Regions from separate parts of the Streptomyces sp. NPDC056373 genome, predicted to be linked through region 1. Evidence: riboswitches for the same ligand, from Rfam matches in the RefSeq annotation. Region 1 holds a riboswitch; each other region holds the start of a gene.

Evidence for each region. Region 1 has a riboswitch for cobalamin ahead of ACFCXS_RS21015 (energy-coupling factor ABC transporter permease). Riboswitches for the same ligand answer to the same signal wherever they lie in the genome.
Region 2: it holds a riboswitch for cobalamin, as region 1 does, so the genes downstream of both, metE (5-methyltetrahydropteroyltriglutamate--homocysteine S-methyltransferase) here and ACFCXS_RS21015 (energy-coupling factor ABC transporter permease) in region 1, are expected to answer to the same signal.
Region 3: it holds a riboswitch for cobalamin, as region 1 does, so the genes downstream of both, ACFCXS_RS20115 (ABC transporter substrate-binding protein) here and ACFCXS_RS21015 (energy-coupling factor ABC transporter permease) in region 1, are expected to answer to the same signal.
Region 4: it holds a riboswitch for cobalamin, as region 1 does, so the genes downstream of both, ACFCXS_RS11780 (cobalamin biosynthesis protein) here and ACFCXS_RS21015 (energy-coupling factor ABC transporter permease) in region 1, are expected to answer to the same signal.

Annotation. Positions count from the first base shown of each region.
Region 1 covers NZ_JBHJPX010000009.1:269,278-274,104, reverse strand. Annotated here, with positions in the region: gene ACFCXS_RS21025 (MDR family MFS transporter) at 1-879, shown strand, start outside; gene ACFCXS_RS21020 (serine/threonine-protein kinase) at 1,113-2,567, shown strand; cobalamin riboswitch at 2,696-2,881, shown strand; gene ACFCXS_RS21015 (energy-coupling factor ABC transporter permease) at 2,911-3,615, shown strand; gene ACFCXS_RS21010 (energy-coupling factor ABC transporter substrate-binding protein) at 3,612-3,980, shown strand; gene cbiQ (cobalt ECF transporter T component CbiQ) at 3,987-4,736, shown strand; gene ACFCXS_RS21000 (energy-coupling factor ABC transporter ATP-binding protein) at 4,733-4,827, shown strand, end outside.
Region 2 covers NZ_JBHJPX010000019.1:41,731-46,557, reverse strand. Annotated here, with positions in the region: gene ACFCXS_RS33160 (enolase C-terminal domain-like protein) at 1-451, opposite strand, end outside; partial or broken gene ACFCXS_RS33155 (hypothetical protein) at 1,026-1,238, opposite strand; cobalamin riboswitch at 1,428-1,662, shown strand; gene metE (5-methyltetrahydropteroyltriglutamate--homocysteine S-methyltransferase) at 1,815-4,133, shown strand; gene ACFCXS_RS33145 (GNAT family N-acetyltransferase) at 4,321-4,827, shown strand, end outside.
Region 3 covers NZ_JBHJPX010000009.1:74,373-79,199, forward strand. Annotated here, with positions in the region: gene ACFCXS_RS20100 (4-hydroxybenzoate 3-monooxygenase) at 1-299, opposite strand, end outside; gene ACFCXS_RS20105 (APC family permease) at 322-1,926, opposite strand; gene ACFCXS_RS20110 (CoA-binding protein) at 2,080-2,508, opposite strand; cobalamin riboswitch at 2,590-2,780, shown strand; gene ACFCXS_RS20115 (ABC transporter substrate-binding protein) at 2,849-3,865, shown strand; gene ACFCXS_RS20120 (FecCD family ABC transporter permease) at 3,862-4,827, shown strand, end outside.
Region 4 covers NZ_JBHJPX010000005.1:63,665-68,491, reverse strand. Annotated here, with positions in the region: gene ACFCXS_RS11785 (cobyric acid synthase) at 1-383, opposite strand, end outside; gene ACFCXS_RS11780 (cobalamin biosynthesis protein) at 385-1,356, opposite strand; cobalamin riboswitch at 1,456-1,614, opposite strand; gene ACFCXS_RS11775 (hypothetical protein) at 1,734-1,955, opposite strand; gene ACFCXS_RS11770 (anion permease) at 1,988-3,268, opposite strand; gene ACFCXS_RS11765 (class II aldolase/adducin family protein) at 3,554-4,306, shown strand; gene ACFCXS_RS11760 (alpha/beta hydrolase family protein) at 4,444-4,827, shown strand, end outside.

The sequences.
Region 1 (4,827 bases):
CTCTTCTCCCCCGCCGTGGAGTCCGAGGTGGCCCGTCAGGCGGTCGTGTGGGAGGAGGACGGGCACGGCCCGCGCACCCGGGTCCTCGCCCTGTTCAGCGTGGCGGGCCAGGCGGGGGCGTTCGTGGGGCCGTTGCTCGGCGCGCTGCTGCTCACCGTCGACTTCCGCACCGCCTGTCTGGCCGGTGCCGGAGTCTTCGTGCTCGTCCTCGCCGGGCATCTGTGGCTGATGCCGCAGCACATCCCCGGCCGGGTCCGTGTCCGGGAGGGGGGCGGGGTCGGGGCCCTGCTGCGCAATCGCCGCTTCCTCGCCCTGTGCTGCGCCTACGGCACCTATCTGCTCGCCTACAACCAGCTGTATCTGGCCCTGCCGGACGAGGTGCAGCGCGCGGCGGGCTCCCAGGCGCCGTTGTCCTGGCTCTTCGCGCTGTCCTCCGTGCTGGTGGTGTTCACCCAGCTGCCGGTGACCCGCTGGGCGGGCGACCGGCTGGACCTGCGCCGCTCCATGACGGCGGGACTGGTGCTGATCGCGTCCGGTTTCGCGGTGGTGGCCGCGGCCCGTCCGGCCGGCTGGACGGGCACGGCCGGGCTGCTCCCTGCGGCGGGCTTCGTGATCTTGCTCACCGTGGGGCAGATGCTGGTGGTGCCCGCCGCCCGTGCCTGGGTGCCCGACCTCGCCGAGGAGGACCGGCTCGGGCTCTACATGGGCGCGCTGTCGTCCGTGTCGGGTCTGATCGTCCTGGCCGGCAGCGCGGCCACCGGCTTCCTGCTCGACCTGGGACTGCCGGCCGCCGTTCCGTGGCTGGTCCTGGCGGCCGTACCGGCTCTGGCGGTGGCCCTGTTGCCGCACCGCGAGAAGGGGCGGGGCGCGCCGGCCTGACACCCTGCCGGCCTCCCGGGGCAACCGGGCGCCGGGGCTGTCACCCCGGCGGGCGACACCCTCGCTCCGGGATTTGCGCGCCAGGACGCTCCGAGGACACCCGCGGCGGAGATCGGCGGTCATGCCGCGCCAGTATCCTGGGTCGGCTGCGGCACCCCCGACCAATCCCCGTGCACGAGCGGGGAGTTCGGCCTGCGGCGACGACCTTCCCCCTATGCGTGAGACGAGGACGAGTGCTGCTAGCGGGCCGCTACCGGCTGGATGTGGAGATCGGGCGCGGTGGAATGGGAGAGGTCTGGCGCGCGTACGACGAGACGCTCGCCAGGGCGGTGGCCCTCAAGCTGCTGCTCCCCCAGGACACCGACGCCACGGCGGCCTCCCGGTTCCGTCTGGAGGCTCAGACCGCCGGACGTCTCAACCACCCCAACGTGGTCGGTGTGCTGGACTTCGGCGAGTACGACAACCGGCTGTACCTGGTGATGGAGCTGGTCGAGGGCGACAGTCTCGCCGGGGTGCTGACCGGCTCCGGCTCGCTGCCCGCCGAGCGGGTGGCCGTGCTCGCGGCGCAGGCGTCCGCGGGGCTCGCCGCCGCGCACGCGCAGGGCATCGTGCACCGGGACGTCAAGCCCGCCAACCTGCTGCTGGACGCGGGCGGCACGCTGAAGATCGGCGACTTCGGCATCGCGCGGTTCCTCGACGACCCCGGCGCCGCGCTCACCGCCACCGGCCAGATCATCGGCACCGGCCTCTACCTCGCGCCCGAGCGGGCGCTGGGCAAACCCGCGGGGCCCGCGTCCGACATGTACTCCCTGGGCTGCGTGCTCTACCAGCTCCTCAGCGGACGTCCCCCGTTCGAGGCCGACACCGCCGTCGCCCTGCTCCACCAGCACCTCGACTCGGTTCCCGTGCCGCCGCGCGAGCTCGGTGTCGCCGGACTTCCACCGGCGTTCGAGAACTACCTCCTGGGTCTGCTGGCCAAGCAGCCCGAGGACCGCCCCACCGCACAGCAGGCCGCCGAGTGGTTCGCCCAGGGCGCCTGGCGGGGCCTGCCCGAGCCGCTGCCGGAGGTCTCCCCGCCACTGCGGGCGAACACCGCGTCCGCAGCGATGCCCGCCGGGCCGGGACCGTACGCGACCGCCGAGACCGGCAGCCCGACCACGTACGCGCTGCCCGCCACCAAGGGTCATCGCACCGCTGCCCGGGCGGCCCAGGCGGGGCGTTCGGGCCGCTCGCGCGGTCGCGGGGGCCGGGGCAACCGGTCGAAGCTGGCCGCGACGGCCGCCGCCGCGGCACTGTTCGTCGCCGCGATGCTCATCGGCATGCGCTGGTTCTCACCCGGCACGACCGCGGAGGGGACGGAACCCGACGCGTCCCCGAGTGCGAGCAGCCCGGCCGCCACGCCGTCCACCGACCCCGCCACGTCCGGCTCCTCCGGCTCCGCCGGCTCACAGGCCGACCCGGCGGCCGGCCCGGGGCCTGCCGACACGCCCGCGACCGGCACCGTGGCCGATGTCACTCCGTCCACGCCGCCCCCTTCCCCGACCCCTCCCGCGTCCGCGCCGGACGTCGCGACTCCGACGCAGGAAGCGGTCCACGGCGGCCCCGAGCAGCCGAAGCCGCAGAAGCCGCGCCAGGCCGGGCAGGACGGGGAGAGCGACGACGGCGGGGACGACGCGGGCGACGACTGACAAGGTCCGGACGTCGCGCGGCGGGGCCTTGCGCGCAGCGCGTGGACCGGCCGGGGGATGCGCCGGTGTGCGAACGGGCGCCCCCTCGCGCGCCCCTTGGGTGGCTTGTCATCGCCCTTACCCCGGCCTTATTGTCACCAGGCCTTGGTGAACGGGAAATCCGGTGTGATGCCGGTGCGGCCCTCGCCACTGTGAATCGGGAAGTCCGGCTCCGGCCCTCATGGGCAGCCACTGGGTCCTTGCGACCCGGGAAGGCGGAGACCGGGCGGTGGTACCCGTCAGCCAGGAGACCGGCCAAGGCGCGTCAACCATCCACGAGGTGCTGGAGAGGGTCTGCTGAGCCATGCACATAGCCGAGGGTTTCCTTCCTCCGGCGCACGCGGTCGCCTGGGGCGTCGCGTCGGCGCCGTTCGTCGTCCACGGAGTCCGGTCGCTCACCCGTGAAGTGCGCGAGCACCCCGAGAGCACCCTGCTCCTCGGTGCGTCCGGCGCCTTCACGTTCGTCCTGTCCGCCCTCAAGCTCCCGTCCGTCACGGGCAGTTGCTCGCACCCCACCGGCACGGGCCTGGGAGCCGTCCTGTTCCGGCCGCCCATCATGGCGGTGCTGGGCACCATCACCCTGCTGTTCCAGGCGCTGCTGCTGGCGCACGGCGGCCTGACCACGCTCGGCGCCAACGTCTTCTCCATGGCGATCGTCGGTCCCTGGGCCGGATACGCCGTCTACACACTGCTGCGGCGCTGCGGCGCGCCGCTGATGGTGGCGGTGTTCTGCGGCGCGTTCGTCGCCGACCTGTCCACCTACTGCGTCACCAGCGTGCAGCTGGCGCTCGCGTTCCCCGACCCGGGCAGCGGATTCCTGGGCGCGCTGGGCAAGTTCGGTTCCATCTTCGCCGTCACGCAGATTCCGCTCGCGGTGAGCGAGGGACTGCTGACCGTGCTCGTGATGCGGCTGCTGGTGCAGTCCAGCAAGGGCGAACTGACCCGTCTGGGCGTGCTCCTCGCCAAGAAGCAGGCGACCGGGACGGAGACCGAGGTGGCGGCCCGATGAAGCGGAACACGAAGATCAACCTCGTGCTGCTGCTCCTCGTGGCCGCGCTCGCCGTGCTGCCGTTGGCGCTCGGTCTGGGTGACCACAAGAAGGAGCCGTTCACGGGCGCCGACGCCGAGGCCGAGACGGCGATCACGGAGCTGAAGCCGGACTACGAGCCGTGGTTCTCGCCGCTGTACGAACCGCCGTCCGGTGAGATCGAGTCGGCCCTGTTCGCTCTCCAGGCGGCTCTCGGCGCCGGTGTCCTCGCCTACTACTTCGGTCTGCGCCGGGGCCGCAGGCAGGGCGAGCAGCGGGCGCTGGAGCGGGAGTCCGGCAGCGCGCTTCCCGGCGCCGCCGGGAAGTCCGCCGCGGAACGGGACTGAGCCCGGGTGCTGCCGATCGACGCGGCGGCGCACAGCAGTCGCTGGCGCCGCCGCCATCCCGTGGACAAGGCCGTGCTCGGGCTCGGCCTCACCGTGCTCGCGATCTCCCTGCCGCCCTGGCCGGGCGCGGCCCTGGTCCTCCTGACGGCCCTGGTCGTGCTGCTGGGTCCGGCCGGTGTGCCCGGGCGGCGGTTGTGGCGGGCGTACCGGGTGCCGCTGGGCTTCTGTGTGACCGGCGCGTTCACGCTGCTCGTCCAGGTGGGCGGGCCAGGGGGGTTCGTCTCGCTCGCCGCCGACGGGCCGGTGCGGGCCGGGGAGTTGCTGCTGCGGACCTCGGCGGCCTCCCTCGGGGTGCTGCTGTTCGCCTTCACGACGCCCATGTCCGACCTGCTGCCCCGGCTGGTCCGGGCCGGGGTTCCCGCGGCGGTCGTAGACGTCGCGCTCGTGACGTACCGGATGAGCTTCCTGCTGCTGGACTCCGTGCGGCGCGTCCGGGAGGCCCAGGCGGCCCGGCTCGGGCACACCGGCAGGGCCGCGGAGTGGCGGTCCCTGGCCGGGCTCGGCGCCACCGCGTTCGTCCGGGCCTTCGACCGGGCGACCCGCCTCCAGGCCGGACTCGCCGGGCGCGGCTACGACGGCACCCTGCGCGTCCTGGTGCCCGAGGCCCGGATCTCCGCCCGTTTCACGGCGGCCAGTTGCGCGCTCCTCGCCGCGCTGGCCGCCCTCACCCTCGTACTGGAAAGGCCGCTGACATGAGCGAGCCCGCCCTCGTCGCCCTGCGGGGCGCGTCCTTCGCCTACGAGGACGGCCCGGTCGTGCTCAGCGGCCTCGACTTCGAGATCCGCGA
Region 2 (4,827 bases), on a different contig from region 1:
CCACCTGCTCGGGCGACAGCCCGGCCAGCACCTTCCACAGCGGCTTCCCCTCCCGCTTGGCGTACAGATCCCACACGGCGTTCACCACCGCCCCGATGGCCATGTGCACCACGCCCTTCTCCGGCCCCAGCCAGCGCAGCTGGCTGTCGCCGACGAGCGAGCGACTGAACCCTCCGAGGTCGGAGAGGACCTCTTGCAGCCGCAGCCCCACCACATGCGGGCGCAACGCGTCGATCGCCGCCACCTCGACCTCATTGCCCCGGCCGATGGTGAAGCAGAACCCGTGCCCCTCCAGCCCGTCCCCGGCATCGGTGCGGATGATCACATAGGACGCCGAATAATCCGGATCGGGATTCATGGCGTCCGACCCTTCGAGCCGGCGCGACGTGGGAAACCGGATGTCGTAGGCGTCCAGCGCCGTGATCCGCCCCCGCGTCGGGTGGGGCCTCATGGCAGGCGACTCATCGACGTCATCGGGAGGACTCCAGAGAATCAAGCCTGACGGCAAGCGGGGTACCCAAATGACTGTATATCGCACAAAAGCCCCGTCCGCGCTTCAGCAGGCTCGTGTCGCCGGGGGGCTTGCTGCCGGGCCGTAACGCAAAAGGCCAGGTCAGAAGGAATCTGACCTGGCCTCAGAGAGAGCCGCCTTCGGGATTCGAACCCGAGACCTACGCATTACGAGCCCGATAGGGATCGTGACGAGGTGTGCCACGCAATCGCATCAGATCCTGTTTTCGCAGATCAGAGCACCGATCGCGGTCCCGCTGCCGGTACGCCGTGTTACGCCGTCCACAGGCGTCCGCGCTCCCCTTGCGCTCCCCGCCCCCTGAGCGACGCGGTACGCGAAGACAAGTAGGCCCTCGACGCCACCATGCTGACACATTTTGTCGGGATCACACAGGCCGCCCGCAGCGATGAGCGCAACAGCATCTGCAGCAACAGCAGGCCGCAGGGACGTCGTCGGCCGTCGTCGTCGCGGCGGCGGCCTCTTCGGCTTCCGCGGTCTCCGCCACGTCGATGCGCAGCAGCTTGAGCAGATCGGCGGTGACGACCCGATAGGCGTTGCCCAGCCGGAGGACCGTGCACGGATAACGCCCATGTTTGGCGAGCTGGTATCCCGTGGTGCGGCTGAGGGACAGCGCACGGTTCGCCGTCTCCAGGTCCACTGCTGCAGGCAGCGCGAGCAGTTCCGCGCGTGTCAGTCCACGGGACGCGTCGTCGCGGTTGGTGGTCACGGAGGAGCTGTACCCCCGCGAGGTTGTCCGCGACCTGCTCCGGTCGGTCCTTGGGCCAGATCGGGTACGTCGCTGCCACGGGTGGCCGACGGTCACTTGGATCGTGGTGTCGTCCTTCGCGAGGTGGTGCGGTTCGTCTGTCAAGCCGGTGCCGCCGAAGCGGTACAGCCGTGTCGCCTCGGTGGCTATAGGCTGTGGCGCGCAGCTGGTTCGCCCTGTCCGCCAGGCAGGCGCGTCGCAAGAGGGAACCCGGTGGGAATCCGGGACTGCCCCGCAGCGGTGAGCGGGAACGACCGCCGTCATACGCACTGGGCCCGAGGTACAGGGCCTGGGAAGCGACGGCCAGTAGGTGTCTCGTACGGCGGTTTCGTACGACGGGACGTGCCCGTGAGTCCGAAGACCTGCCCGTTGCCCGCGTACGGACGACTCGTACGCGGATGTCCCGGTGACCTCGTGGGCGGGTCGGCGTGCATACCGAGCGGGCGGCCAACGAGCCGTTTCCGTCCGGTCCGTCACCCCTTCGCGCTCTCGTCCCGTCGCCGGGTCTCAGGGAATCATCTCGCGAAGGAGATCTCCGTGACATCGAAGTCCGCAGCCGCGGCAGCACGGGCCACCGTGTACGGCTACCCCCGCCAGGGACCGGGCCGGGAACTGAAGAAGGCCGTCGAGGGCTACTGGAAGGGCCGCGTCACCGCCGCCGCGCTCCAGGACACCGCGGCCGAGCTACCCCGTACGAACTGGCAGCAGCTCACCGACGTCGGCATCCACGAAGTGCCCACCGGTGACTTCTCGTACTACGACCACGTCCTCGACACCACCGTCATGGTCGGCGCGATCCCCCAGCGGCACCGGGCCGCCGTCGAAGCCGACGCCCTGGACGGCTACTTCGCCATGGCGCGCGGTACCCAGGACGTCGCGCCGCTGGAGATGACGAAGTGGTTCGACACCAACTACCACTATCTAGTGCCGGAGTTGGGGCCGGACACGGTCTTCACGGCCGATTCGGCCAAGCAGGTCGCCGAGTTGAAGGAGGCCCTCGCTCTCGGTCTGGCCGCCCGGCCCGTCCTGGTCGGTCCCGTCACCTACCTGCTGCTGGCCAAGCCCGCCCCCGGCGTGCCCGCGGACTTCGCGCCGCTCACCCTCCTCGACCGGCTGCTGCCGGTGTACGCCGAGGTCCTCGCCGACCTGCGGGCGGCGGGCGCCGAGTGGGTGCAGCTCGACGAGCCCGCCCTGGTCCAGGACTGCACCCCGGCCGAACTGAACGCCACCGCGCGCACATATCGCGACCTCGGCGCCCTCACCGAGCGGCCGAAGCTGCTGGTGGCCTCGTACTTCGACCGGCTCGGCGACGCCCTGCCCGTGCTGGCCAAGGCGCCGGTCGAGGGACTCGCCCTGGACTTCACCGAGTCGGCCGCCGCCAACCTCGACGCCCTCGCCGGGGTGGGCGGGCTGCCCGGCAAGCGCCTGATCGCGGGTGTGGTCAACGGCCGCAACATCTGGGTCAACGACCTGTCGGCCTCGCTCACCACGCTCGGCACGCTGCTGGGACTGGCCGACCGGGTGGACGTGGCCGCCTCCTGCTCCCTCCTGCACGTCCCTCTCGACGCGGCGGCGGAGCGGGACATCGAGCCTCAGATCCTGCGCTGGCTCGCCTTCGCCCGCCAGAAGACCGCCGAGATCGTCACCCTCGCCAAGGGACTCGCCCAGGGCACCGACACGATCGCCGCGGAACTCGCCGCCAACCGGGCAGACCTGGCCTCCCGGGCGGGTTCACCGATCACCCGCGATCCGGCCGTCCGGGCCCGCGCGGCGGCCGTCACCGCGTTCGACACGCGCCGCTCCTACCCGTACCGTCAGCGAGCCGCCGCCCAACGGGCCTATCTGAAGCTGCCGTTGCTGCCCACTACCACCATCGGCTCGTTCCCACAGACCGGCGAACTGCGCACCGCCCGCGCCGATCTGCGCGCCAGCCGGATCGACACAGCGGCCTACGAGGAGCGCGTCAGGGCAGAGATCAGCGAGGTGATCGCCTTCCAGGAGAAGACCGGCCTCGACGTCCTGGTGCACGGTGAGCCCGAACGCAACGACATGGTCCAGTACTTCGCCGAACAGCTCACCGGCTACCTCGCCACCCAGCACGGCTGGGTGCAGTCCTACGGCACCCGCTACGTCCGCCCGCCGATCCTGGCCGGCGACATCTCCCGCCCCGAACCGATGACGGTGCGCTGGACGATGTACGCCCAGTCCCTCACCTCCCGCCCGGTCAAGGGCATGCTCACCGGACCGGTCACCATGCTCGCCTGGTCCTTCGTCCGCGACGACCAGCCCCTCGCCGACACCGCCCGCCAGGTCGCCCTCGCCCTGCGCGACGAGGTCAACGACCTGGAGACGGCAGGAACTTCGGTCATCCAGGTCGACGAGCCCGCCCTGCGCGAAACCCTCCCCCTGCGCGCCGAAAACCGTACCGCGTATCTGGACTGGGCCACCGAGGCGTTCCGCCTCACCACCTCCGACGTACGGCCGGACACCCAGATCCACACCCACATGTGCTACGCCGAGTTCGGCGACATCGTCCAGGCCATCGACGACCTCGACGCCGACGTGATCAGCCTGGAGGCCGCCCGCTCCCACATGCAGGTCGCCCGCGAACTCGCCGCACACGGCTACCCGCGTGAGGCCGGGCCCGGCGTGTACGACATCCACTCCCCCCGCGTACCGAGCGCGGCCGAGGCAGCCGCCCTCCTACGGAAGGGACTTGAGGCGATCCCTCCGGAGCGGCTCTGGGTGAATCCCGACTGCGGCCTGAAGACCCGGGGCTGGCCCGAGACCCGCGCCTCGCTGGAGAACCTCGTGACCGCGGCCCGCACCGTCCGCGAGGAAATCTCCGAATCCTGAGGCTGACGCCCGCCTGCCGGGGAGGGAATCCGTTCCCTCCCCCTTGGCAATGCCCGCTGATCCGGCCTCGCGTACGAGGCCACAGGCCGGATCAACGTGGTTCCCCGGCGACGGCCCCAGTTACCGCGATCGCTCACGGCATCTCCAGTTCCCCGTCGCCCCACGTCTGCGGATAGGTTCACCTTCCATGCGGCACTTCACCCAGGACATCCTCACCGTGGCCGACGAACTCGCGGAGGCATACGCAGAGGTCTTCACCGCCCCTCCCTGGCAGCACCGGAACAAGGAGAAGACCCGGGTGGCGTTCCGAGAGCGGCTGGAGACCGACGCGCACCGTCCCGGATTCCGCGCCGTACTCGCCCTGTCGGAGCACGGTGAGATCGACGGGTTCGCCACCGGCTGGACCACCCTCGCACCGTTCCGCACCGACCGCGCCTACGCCCAGGTGACGCGCCGTCTGGGCGCGGTCCGGGTGGACGAGCTGCTGGTCGGGGCCTTCGAAGTCGACGAGCTGGGGGTACGGCGCCACGCCCGCGGGACCGGTCTGGGACGGCGGCTGCTGTCCGCCCTCACTGCCACCGTGCCGGACGGGCGGGCCTGGTTGCTGGCCTGGAGTCAGGCGACGGACACCCTCGCGTTCTACCGCCGCATCGCCTGGGAGGAGCCCGCACCACTGCCCGGCGACGAGACGGAC
Region 3 (4,827 bases), 190 kb from region 1:
GGGAACCGGTAGCGCTCCCCGTCGAAGCGGAACTCGCACGCGGTGTGCAGTTCCGCGCGGTCCAGGAGGTTCCGGGCGAGGCCCCGCTTCTCCAGGCCTCGTACGGCCCTTTCCTCGATGACCCCGGCGCGGGGCCGCTGTTCGATGAACTCGCGGGTCTGCGTCTCCAGCACCAGACAGTCGACGGACGCGGCCCGCAGGATGTTGCCGACCGTCAGACCCGCCGGACCGGCGCCCACGACAACGACTGGGAAGCGTTGCGGGGCGCCGGAGTTCAGGGGCGGAGAGGCGTGGGGCATGCGCCCATTATGGAGGCCGGTCTCAGTGGACCGGCACCTCCGTGACGGCCACCTCCTCGATGCTCCGCTCGATCTCCCCGGACAGGGAGGCCGACGCCCGGGCCCAGTAGTAGATCGCCAGCGAGAACACCGCGATGACCAGGATGTCCCACCACAGGGCGAGGTGCCCCTGGCCGCCGAAGCCGCCCTGCCAGGAGATGACGCCCATGCCCAGCAGGTAGACGGGCAGCCACTGGGCGGCCTTCCAGTCGAGCCGGGGAGCGTCGGGCAGGCCCTTGCTCGTGGCGTACCAGGCGTAGCCGCCGAGCAGGACGTAGCCGAGGACGATGGCCACGCCGAGCCGCCACAGGGTGTCCCAGGTGGACCAGTAGATGATGAGGTTGGCCACCACGAACGACAGGGGTGAGACGACCTTCCCACCGGGCAGGCGGTAGGGGCGTTCCCGGTGCGGCAGCCGGTCCGCGAAGACGCCGTAGGCCAGGGGCGCGCCCGCGTACATCAGCACGCTCGCCGAGGTGATGAAGCTGACCAGCTGCTGCCAGCTCGGGAACGGCAGGAAGCAGACCACGCCCGTCACGAAGGACACGATCAGCCCGAACCACGGCACGCCGCGCCCGTCGGTGCGGACGAACAGCTTCGGCGCGTAGCCGTTGCGGGCCAGTCCGTAGGAGACCCGGGACGTGGCCGTCGTGTAGATCAGGCCGGTGCCGCCCGGGGAGACCACCGCGTCCAGGTACAGCACCACGCTCAGCCAGCCGAGGCCCAGCAGGGTCGCGAGCCCCGCCCACGGGCCGCTGATGCCGGGGTAGTCGAGCTTGGTCCACCCGTGTGCGAAGGAGCCCAGTGGCAGGGCGGCGATGAAGACGACCTGGAGCAGGACGTAGATGGCCGCTCCGATGGCGACCGAACCGATCGTCGCGCGCGGCAGGTCCCGCTGCGGGTCGCGGCTCTCGCCCGCCAGCTGGATCGCCTGCTCGAAGCCCAGCAGGGCGAAGATGATGCCGCTGGAACTGACGGCGCTCAGCACACCGTGGGCGCCGAACGGGGCGAAGCCGTGCTCGGTGAAGTTGCCCGGGTGGAAGTTGCCCGCCGCGATGATGAAGATCGCGGCCAGCGGCACGGCCACCTTCCACCAGGTGGCGGCGCTGTTGGTGTGCGCCAGGATCCGCACCCCGAGGAAGTTGACGACGACGAACACGGCCATCAGGACGACCGCGACGACGAAGCCGCTCGTCGTGAGCGTCCCGTCCTTCGCGTGCTGGAAGCCCTGGGCCCAGTGCCAGTGCCCGGCGTAGCCGATCATGGCCTCGACCTCGATCGGTGCCACCGTGGCGGCCTGGAGCCAGGCGAACCAGCCGAAGGACATGCCGGCCAGTCCGCCGAACGCGTAGTGCGGATAACGGGCGGTGCCGCCGGCGACCGGGAACATGCCGCCCAGTTCCGCGTGCACCAGGGCCAGCAGCACGATCGCCACCGCACCGATGAGCCAGGACAGGATCGCCGCGGGGCCGGCCGCCACGACGGCCTTCTCGGCGCCGTACAACCAGCCCGAGCCGATGATGGAGCCGACCGAGGCCCACATGAGCCCGATCAGCCCGACATCCCGGCGCAGGCCGTCTCTTTCCATGAATGCAGGGGCCTCTCATAGAGAACTCGGAGAGTTCGGCGAGCAAGAGGCCTCAGATTAGGAATCGACCGCCCGGCGGCAGAAGACGAGTTGTGCAGCCTTGACCGGGCGCGGGAAGCCTTGACCGGCTGCGGGCATTTCCTGGAAAACGCTTCAGGATTCCTGTACGCGGTGATGAGGCAGCCGTGGGATCTCGATTGCCGGACAGCGGTCCATCACCATCTCCAGGCCCGCCGCCCGGGTCCGGTCGTACGCCGCCCCGTCGATCACGCCGAGCTGGAACCAGACGCCCTTCGCGCCCTTGGCGACCGCCTGGTCCGCGACGGCCCCGGCGAGGTCGCTGTTCACGAACACGTCCACCACGTCCACGTCGAAGGGGATGTCCGCCAGGCTCGCGTACCCCTTCTCCCCGTGCACCGTCTCCGCCTTCGGGTGCACCGGCACGACGCGCTTGCCGAAACGCTGGAGCACGGCGGCGACGCCGTACGCCGCGCGCCGCTGGTTCGACGACAGGCCCACCACGGCCCAGGTGTCGCCGAGCTCGGTGAGAATCCTGCGGACCGTTGCCTCGTCGCCGTACACCGGCGGCCTCCTCGGAAGTCGTGGACGAGCTGCTCTCCGTTCAACGGCGCCGGGTGCGCGGTGATTCCCCGGAGGGCCCCGTGATAGCTTGCCGGGGCCAGTCGAACCCATGTACGTGGGTCAGGGAATCCGGTGCGAATCCGGAACTGACGCGCAGCGGTGAGGGGGACGGGCGGGGCCTCGGCCACTGGACTCCTTCACGGACGTCCGGGAAGGCGCTCCGACCCGGGTGAACCCGAGTCCGAAGACCTGCTGGCGGCCCCCGCGGCCGCGCGCGGCGGGGGAGCACCGTACGACCGGGCTCCGCGACCGAGCCCTCGACGACTGAGGACTGGTTCCCGTGCCCCTCGCCCGCCCCGCCCGTGCCGCCGTCCTGCTCGCCGCCGGTTCCCTGCTCCTGACCGGCTGCGGCGGGAGCACGTCCACCGACGCGAAAGCCGCCGTCACGCTCACCGACTGCGGGCACGAGGTCCGCGTGGCCGCCCCGCCGCGGCACGCCGTGTCCCTCAACCAGGGCACCACCGAGATCCTGCTCTCCCTGGGGCTCGCCGACCGCATGGCGGGCACGGCCACCTGGACCGACCCCGTGATGAAGGGACTGGAGAAGGCGAACGCGACGGTGCCGCGCATCGCCGACGACAACCCGTCCTTCGAACGCGTCCTGGACACCGAGCCCGACTTCGTCGCCGCGTCCTTCGTCTCCACCCTCGGAAAGGGCGGCGTCGCGACCCGCGAGCAGTTCGAGAAGCTCGGGGTCCCCACCTACGTCTCCCCGTCCGACTGCGCGGGCAAGGACAACTCGGGCGGCGGCGACGGCACCCGCGACAAGGCCCTCGGCATCGACACCGTCTACGGCGAAGTCCACGACCTGGCAACCGTGTTCGGTGTGCGCAAACGCGGCGACGCCCTCGTGGCCTCCCTCCACAAGCGCATGAAGACGGCCACGCAGGGCATCGACGCCTCCGGCGTCACCCTCCTCTACTGGTTCGCGAACTCCGATTCGCCCTACATGGCGGGCTGTTGCGGAGCACCCGGCATCATCACCCGGGCCCTCGGCGCGAAGAACGTCTTCGACGACACGCACGAGGAGTGGCCACAGGTCAACTGGGAGACGGTCGCCGACCGCGACCCCGACGTCCTCGTCATCGGCGACCTGACCCGCGAGTCCCAGACCGCCGAGTCCGCCGCGAAGAAGATCGCCTTCCTGGAGTCCAACCCGGTCACCAGGAACATGGACGCGGTCCGGCACAAGCGGTACGTGCTGCTCAGCGGGCAGGCCATGAACCCGACGATCCGGACCGTCGAGGGCGTGGAGCAGGTCGCCGCCGGGCTGCGCCGGTTCGGGCTGGTGAAGTGACCGCCCGCGAGCAGGAGCTGCCGGCCGCCGGGCCCGGGCGCCGGGCCGGGCTCGCGCTGGGTCTGGCGGGGGCCGTCGCGCTCGTGACCTCCCTCGCCGTGGCCATCACCATCGGCCCCGCCGACATCGGCGTCGCGGACGTGTGGTCCGTCGTGGCCGCCCATCTCGGCCTCGGCGACTCGGGGCTCACGACGATCCGGGACGGGATCGTCTGGCAGCTGCGACTGCCTCGCACGCTGCTCGCCGCCGTGTGCGGGGCCGGACTGGCCGTGTGCGGGGCGGTGATGCAGTCGCTGCTGCGCAACCCGCTCGCCGACCCGTTCGTCCTCGGGGTGTCCTCGGGTGCCTCCACCGGAGCGGTCCTCGTCGTCGTGCTCGGCGTGGGCGGCGGCGCCCTTCCGGTGTCCGCGGGCGCGTTCCTCGGCGCCCTGCTGTCCTTCGCGCTGGTACTCCTGCTCAGCCACACCCTCGGCGGCACCACCGACCGTGTCGTCCTCGCGGGCGTCGCCGCCATGCAGCTCTTCTCCGCGCTCACCTCCTTCGTCGTGCTGACCTCCGCCGACGCCGAGACGACCCGTGGCGTGCTGTTCTGGCTCCTCGGCTCGCTCGGCGGCGCCGGCTGGACCGACGTGTGGCTGTGCCTGGCCGTGCTGGCGCTGGCGCTGGTGGTGTGCCTTTCGTACGCCCGGACCCTCGACGCCTTCGCCTTCGGCCAGGACGCGGCCGCCGCGCTCGGGGTGTCCGTCGCCCGCACCCGCCTGGTCCTGCTGTGTGTCACGGCCCTGCTCACCGCCGCGCTGGTCAGCTCGGCCGGGGCGATCGGCTTCGTCGGGCTGGTCCTGCCGCACGCCGCCCGGGCCCTGACCGGTCCCGGGCACGCGAGGCTGCTGCCGGTCACCGCCCTCGCGGGAGCGGTCTTCCTGGTGTGGGTGGACACCCTGGCCCGTACCGTCCTCGATCCG
Region 4 (4,827 bases), on a different contig from region 1:
TCATACGTGCCCCGCAACTGCTCCAGGCAGTCCAGCACCGTCCCCAGCAGCCGCTGTTGCCGGCCGCCGTGGTAGCCGCGCGCACTCATCTCCCCGACCGGCTTGCCCAGCAGCACGACCTGACTGCTCTGCTCGCCACCGGGCTTGAGCAGCACCGGGTTCATCAGCGCGGTCGGCTCGACCCGGCAGGCCTGCGCCTGCATGGCCTGAGCCCGCCCGATCTCGGCCCCCTCCGTGGTCACGAAGGAGTTCAGGGACATGTTCTGCGCCTTGAAGGGCGCGACCTTGACGCCCTGCCGCACCAGCCACCGGCAGATCCCGGCGGTCACGACGCTCTTGCCGGCGTCGGAGGTGGTTCCGGCGACGAGAAGCCCACCGCTCATGTCAATTCCCCCTCTTCAGCGACCGCGCACCCTTGAGCGACTGCGCACTCTTGAGCAACCGCGCTCCGGCGCACACCCCGAGCGCGAGCCAGGTGACGCGCTTCGACAGCCGCACGGCCCGTTCGACGTCGTGCGTGCCGACGGCCCGCCCCTGCGTGTTCAGCACGGGCCGATGCTCCACCCGCCCGCCGTACGAGAGCGTCCCGCCCAGCCGCACCCCGAGCGCCCCCGCGAACGAGGCCTCCACGGGCCCGGCGTTGGGACTCGGATGCTTCGCCGCGTCGGCCCGCCATGCCCGCACGGCCCCCCGCGGGTCCGGACCGGCCAGGGTGGCGAGCACGGCGGTCAGCCGCGCTCCCGGCCACCCGGCGAGGTCGTCCAGCCGCGCGGAAGCCCACCCGTACCGGCGGTACCGGGCCGACTTGTGCCCGACCATGGCGTCCAGGGTGTTGACGGCCCGGAACCCGAGCAGCCCCGGCACTCCGCCGACGGCCCCCCACACCAGCGCTCCCACGACGGCGTCGGAGGTGTTCTCGGCGACCGACTCGACCACGGCCCGGGCCATGCCGTCGGCGTCCAGGGCCTGCGGGTCCCGCCCGCACAGATGCGGCAGCCGGGCCCGGGCCGCCTCGACGTCCCCGGCCTCCAGGGCACGCCCGATGGTCCGTGCCTCCCGGGCCAGCGACGTGCCCCCGACGACGGCCCAGGTGGCGGCTGCGGTCAGCGCGACGGAGGCGACGGCGGACGGCCGCACGGCACGCGCGGCGACGGACCCGAGGGCGACGGCCCCGCCGGCACACACGGCGGTGTGCAGCGCGCCCCACCCGCGGTGGTCCCGCCACAACACCCGTTCCACGGCACTCGCGGCCCGCCCGAACGCGGCGACCGGATGCCCCCGGCGAGGATCACCGAGCAGCAGGTCACCGATCAGACCGGCGGCGGCGCCGTACGCGAAGACGCGACCGGCACCCATGGGCTCAGCCGGCCAGGAGGGCGGGCAGGGGTGGGGTGTTGAACCTCGATCGGCAGCCGCGCATGGCGATATGTGTCCTCACTCAGGGTGTCCACGCCCTGGTTCGACGAGACCGGCGGTGAGAGTTCCTGGCTCCCGGGGATTGCTACCCCGGTGACAGTGGCGGGACCGCGCCGGACTCGCACCGGCTTCCTCTCCTGCCGCCGTACTGGCCCCGGCAGTCCACCATGGCCGGGAACCGCCGTCAACTTGCCGTTGACCTGCGGGGGGAGAGTGTGGAGAACCCCACACCGCCCCTGCCTCCACACGACGACCGGGCGGCACAGGAGCGAAGTCCCGTGCCGCCCGGCGGACACGACGTGCGGTCGGTCGGGCCCTCAGGCCACGATCAGATAGATCCCGTACCCCACGGCCGCCGCACACGCCGCGAAGCACGCGTACGCGCCGGTGACCGCGAGTCCCGCGGACCCGCCCTGCGCCACTGCCCGTTCGCGGCGCGACAGGCCGGTGATGCCGAGGGTGAACAGGCCGACGAGGGCCACGGTGACCACGAGGCTGACGCCGAAGACGGAGCCGAGGGCCGCCCAGTCGATCTTCATATCGGAGACTCTTCCTTGTAACCGGTGGCCGGTCAGACCGTGGTGGGCGTGGTCGGCGTGCGCTCGGCGGTGGCCTGCGACGGGAACGAGGGGACCGGGTCCTCCGAGGCCGAGGCCGAGGCCGTGGCCGTGGCCGTGCCGGCCGCCGGGGGCGGCGTGACCGCTGCGATCGCCGTGGTCACCACACCGGCCGGCTCCGCGTCCGCGGTGTCCTCGGTGTCGTTGACGTTGGTGTGGTCGACGACCTCACGCCGCGACAGCTTCCAGATCGCCGCGCTGGAGGCAATGAGGAAGACGGCCACCACCGCGGTGCCCCAGCTGCCGAAGCCGGTGACGTACTCGGCGAGAGCACCCACCAGGGCCGCCGCCGGGAGCGTCAGACCCCAGGCGACGAACATCCGCGTCGCGGTGGACCAGCGGACCACGCCGCCCTTGCGGCCGAGCCCGGCACCCATCACCGAACCGGACACGGAGTGCGTCGTGGAGAGGGAGAAACCGATGTGCGAGGAGGCCAGGATGACGGTTGCCGCGGAGGTCTGGGCGGCGAAGCCCTGCTGCGGCTGGAGTTCGGTCAGTCCCTTGCCCATGGTGCGGATGATGCGCCAGCCGCCCAGGTAGGTGCCGAGCGCGATGGCGAGACCCGCCGAGAGGATGACCCACATGGGCGGGTCCGAGTCGGGCGCGACGGCCCCGCCGGCGACCAGGGCGAGGGTGATGACACCCATCGTCTTCTGCGCGTCGTTGGTGCCGTGGGCCAGCGAGACCAGGCCCGCGGAGGCGATCTGGCCGACCCGGTAGCCCTTCTTGGACGCGTTGCCGTCGGTCTTGCTGCCGAGGGAGTACGTCAGCCGTGTGGCGAGCATCGCCGCGATGCCCGCGACCAGCGGGGCGGCGATCGCCGGGATCAGCACCTTGGTGACCAGCACGTCCCCGTGCACCGCGCCGACGCCCGCCGAGGCGATCGTGGCGCCGATCAGACCGCCCATGAGGGCGTGGGAGGAGCTGGAGGGCAGACCGACCAGCCAGGTCAGCAGGTTCCAGAGGATCGCGCCGACCAGGGCGGCGAAGATGACCTCGGGACGGATGCCGGCCTCGTCGACGAGGCCTTTGGAGATCGTGTTGGCGACTTCGACGGACAGGAAGGCGCCGACCAGGTTGAGGACCGCGGACATGGCCACCGCAACCTTGGGCCGCATGGCGCCCGTGGAAATGGTCGTGGCCATCGCGTTCGCGGTGTCGTGGAAACCGTTCGTGAAATCGAACGCGAGTGCGGTTACCACCACAATCGCGAGGATCAGCGAGAAGCTTTCCATTTACCCAGGCAATCGTTCGAGGTTGTTGGCTCGATGAACGTAGGGAACCTGGGTGAACGGAAGATGAACTGGGAGGGGCGCAGGGGTGACCGCAACGGGCGGTCGGGATTCCGCCCCGGGGCGGCGTCCCGGGGCCCCGGGGACCGGCCGCCGCAGGCGAACCGATTGACCCGATCGAGCGGCCTCTCGAAGAGGTTCCGGTCACCCGGCCGGGTGACGCCTCCGTTGTGTACGAAGCCCCCGCCTTCCGCGGCGCCGCGAAGCGCCGCCTGGCAGGATCGCGGCATGGCTGAGCAGCGGGGCGACGAGCGGCGCACGGCGGACGTGCGGGGGAACGCGGCGGACGTGCAGGGGGGCGCGGCGCGTGCGGGGGAGCCGCGCCGTCGGGCCGCGCGCCCCGAGGAGTCCCGTGCCTGGGACGACCTCGTCACCACGGCCCGCCGGACGGTCGCGGACGGACTCGTCGTCGGCACGTCCGGCAACGTCTCGGTGCGCGTCGGGGACACCGTCCTGGTCACGCCGTCCGGCGTCCCCTACGACCGGCTGACGCCGGAGGACGTGACCGGCGTCGACCTCGACGGCCGGCAGGTCCTCGGCACCCTCGTCCCGACCAGCGAGCTGCCCATGCACCTCGCCGTCTACCGCACGACCGGTGCGCTGGCAGTCGTCCACACCCACGCCGTGCACGCCACGGCCGTCTCGACGCTCGTGACCGAGCTGCCGCTGATCCACTACATGGCCGCCGCGCTCGGCGGCCCCGTCCGCGTCGCCCCCTACGCCACCTACGGCAGCGACGAGTTGGCCGAGAACATGCTCCGGGCCCTCACCGACCGCTCCGGCTGCCTGCTCCGGAACCACGGCACCCTCACCCACGGCACCACCCTCGCCCAGGCCTACGACCGCACCGCCCAGCTGGAGTGGATGTGCCGCCTGTGGCTCACCGCCTCCTCGGTGCCCGGCCTGACCCCGAGCCTGCTGTCCCGGGAGCAGCTGACGGAGGTGGAGGAGCGCCTGCGCGGCTACGGCCAGCGCGGCTGAGCCTTCCGCACGACCGCCGCGGACCCACGACCCGGCCCGGCCCCACCGGCCGCCCGGGCCGCACGCCGGGACGGCGGAGATCACTCCCCGGCTCCGCCCCACTGGTCGCCCCCGCCGTCCGCCGGGACACTGGTGCCGTGCGCACTGTCAGAGCGACGGCCGCTGCCGTCACCGCCGTGATCGGGGCCGGTGCCGCCGCTGTGGCCGCCGGCCGGCTCGCCAGCGACGCCGCACTCAAGGCGCCCCCCGGCAGGCCCCTGCCCACCGAGCCCCGGCTCACCGTGCACGGCACCGCCGCCGGGCAGATCCGCCTCACCCGGGACCTCGCCGCCCTGCGCCCCGGCCGCTACGGCCTGTCCGGCGACGGCTCCCACGCCGTCGTCGGCCCCGTCGTGACCGGCACCCAGCATCCCGCCGACACCGTCGTGCGCCGCCTGGAGGGCGTCACGCACGGCACGCTGAGGTCCGGGGACAAGGTCTGGCTCACGCCGAACGTGTACGTCGGCAACCCCGGCACCGCC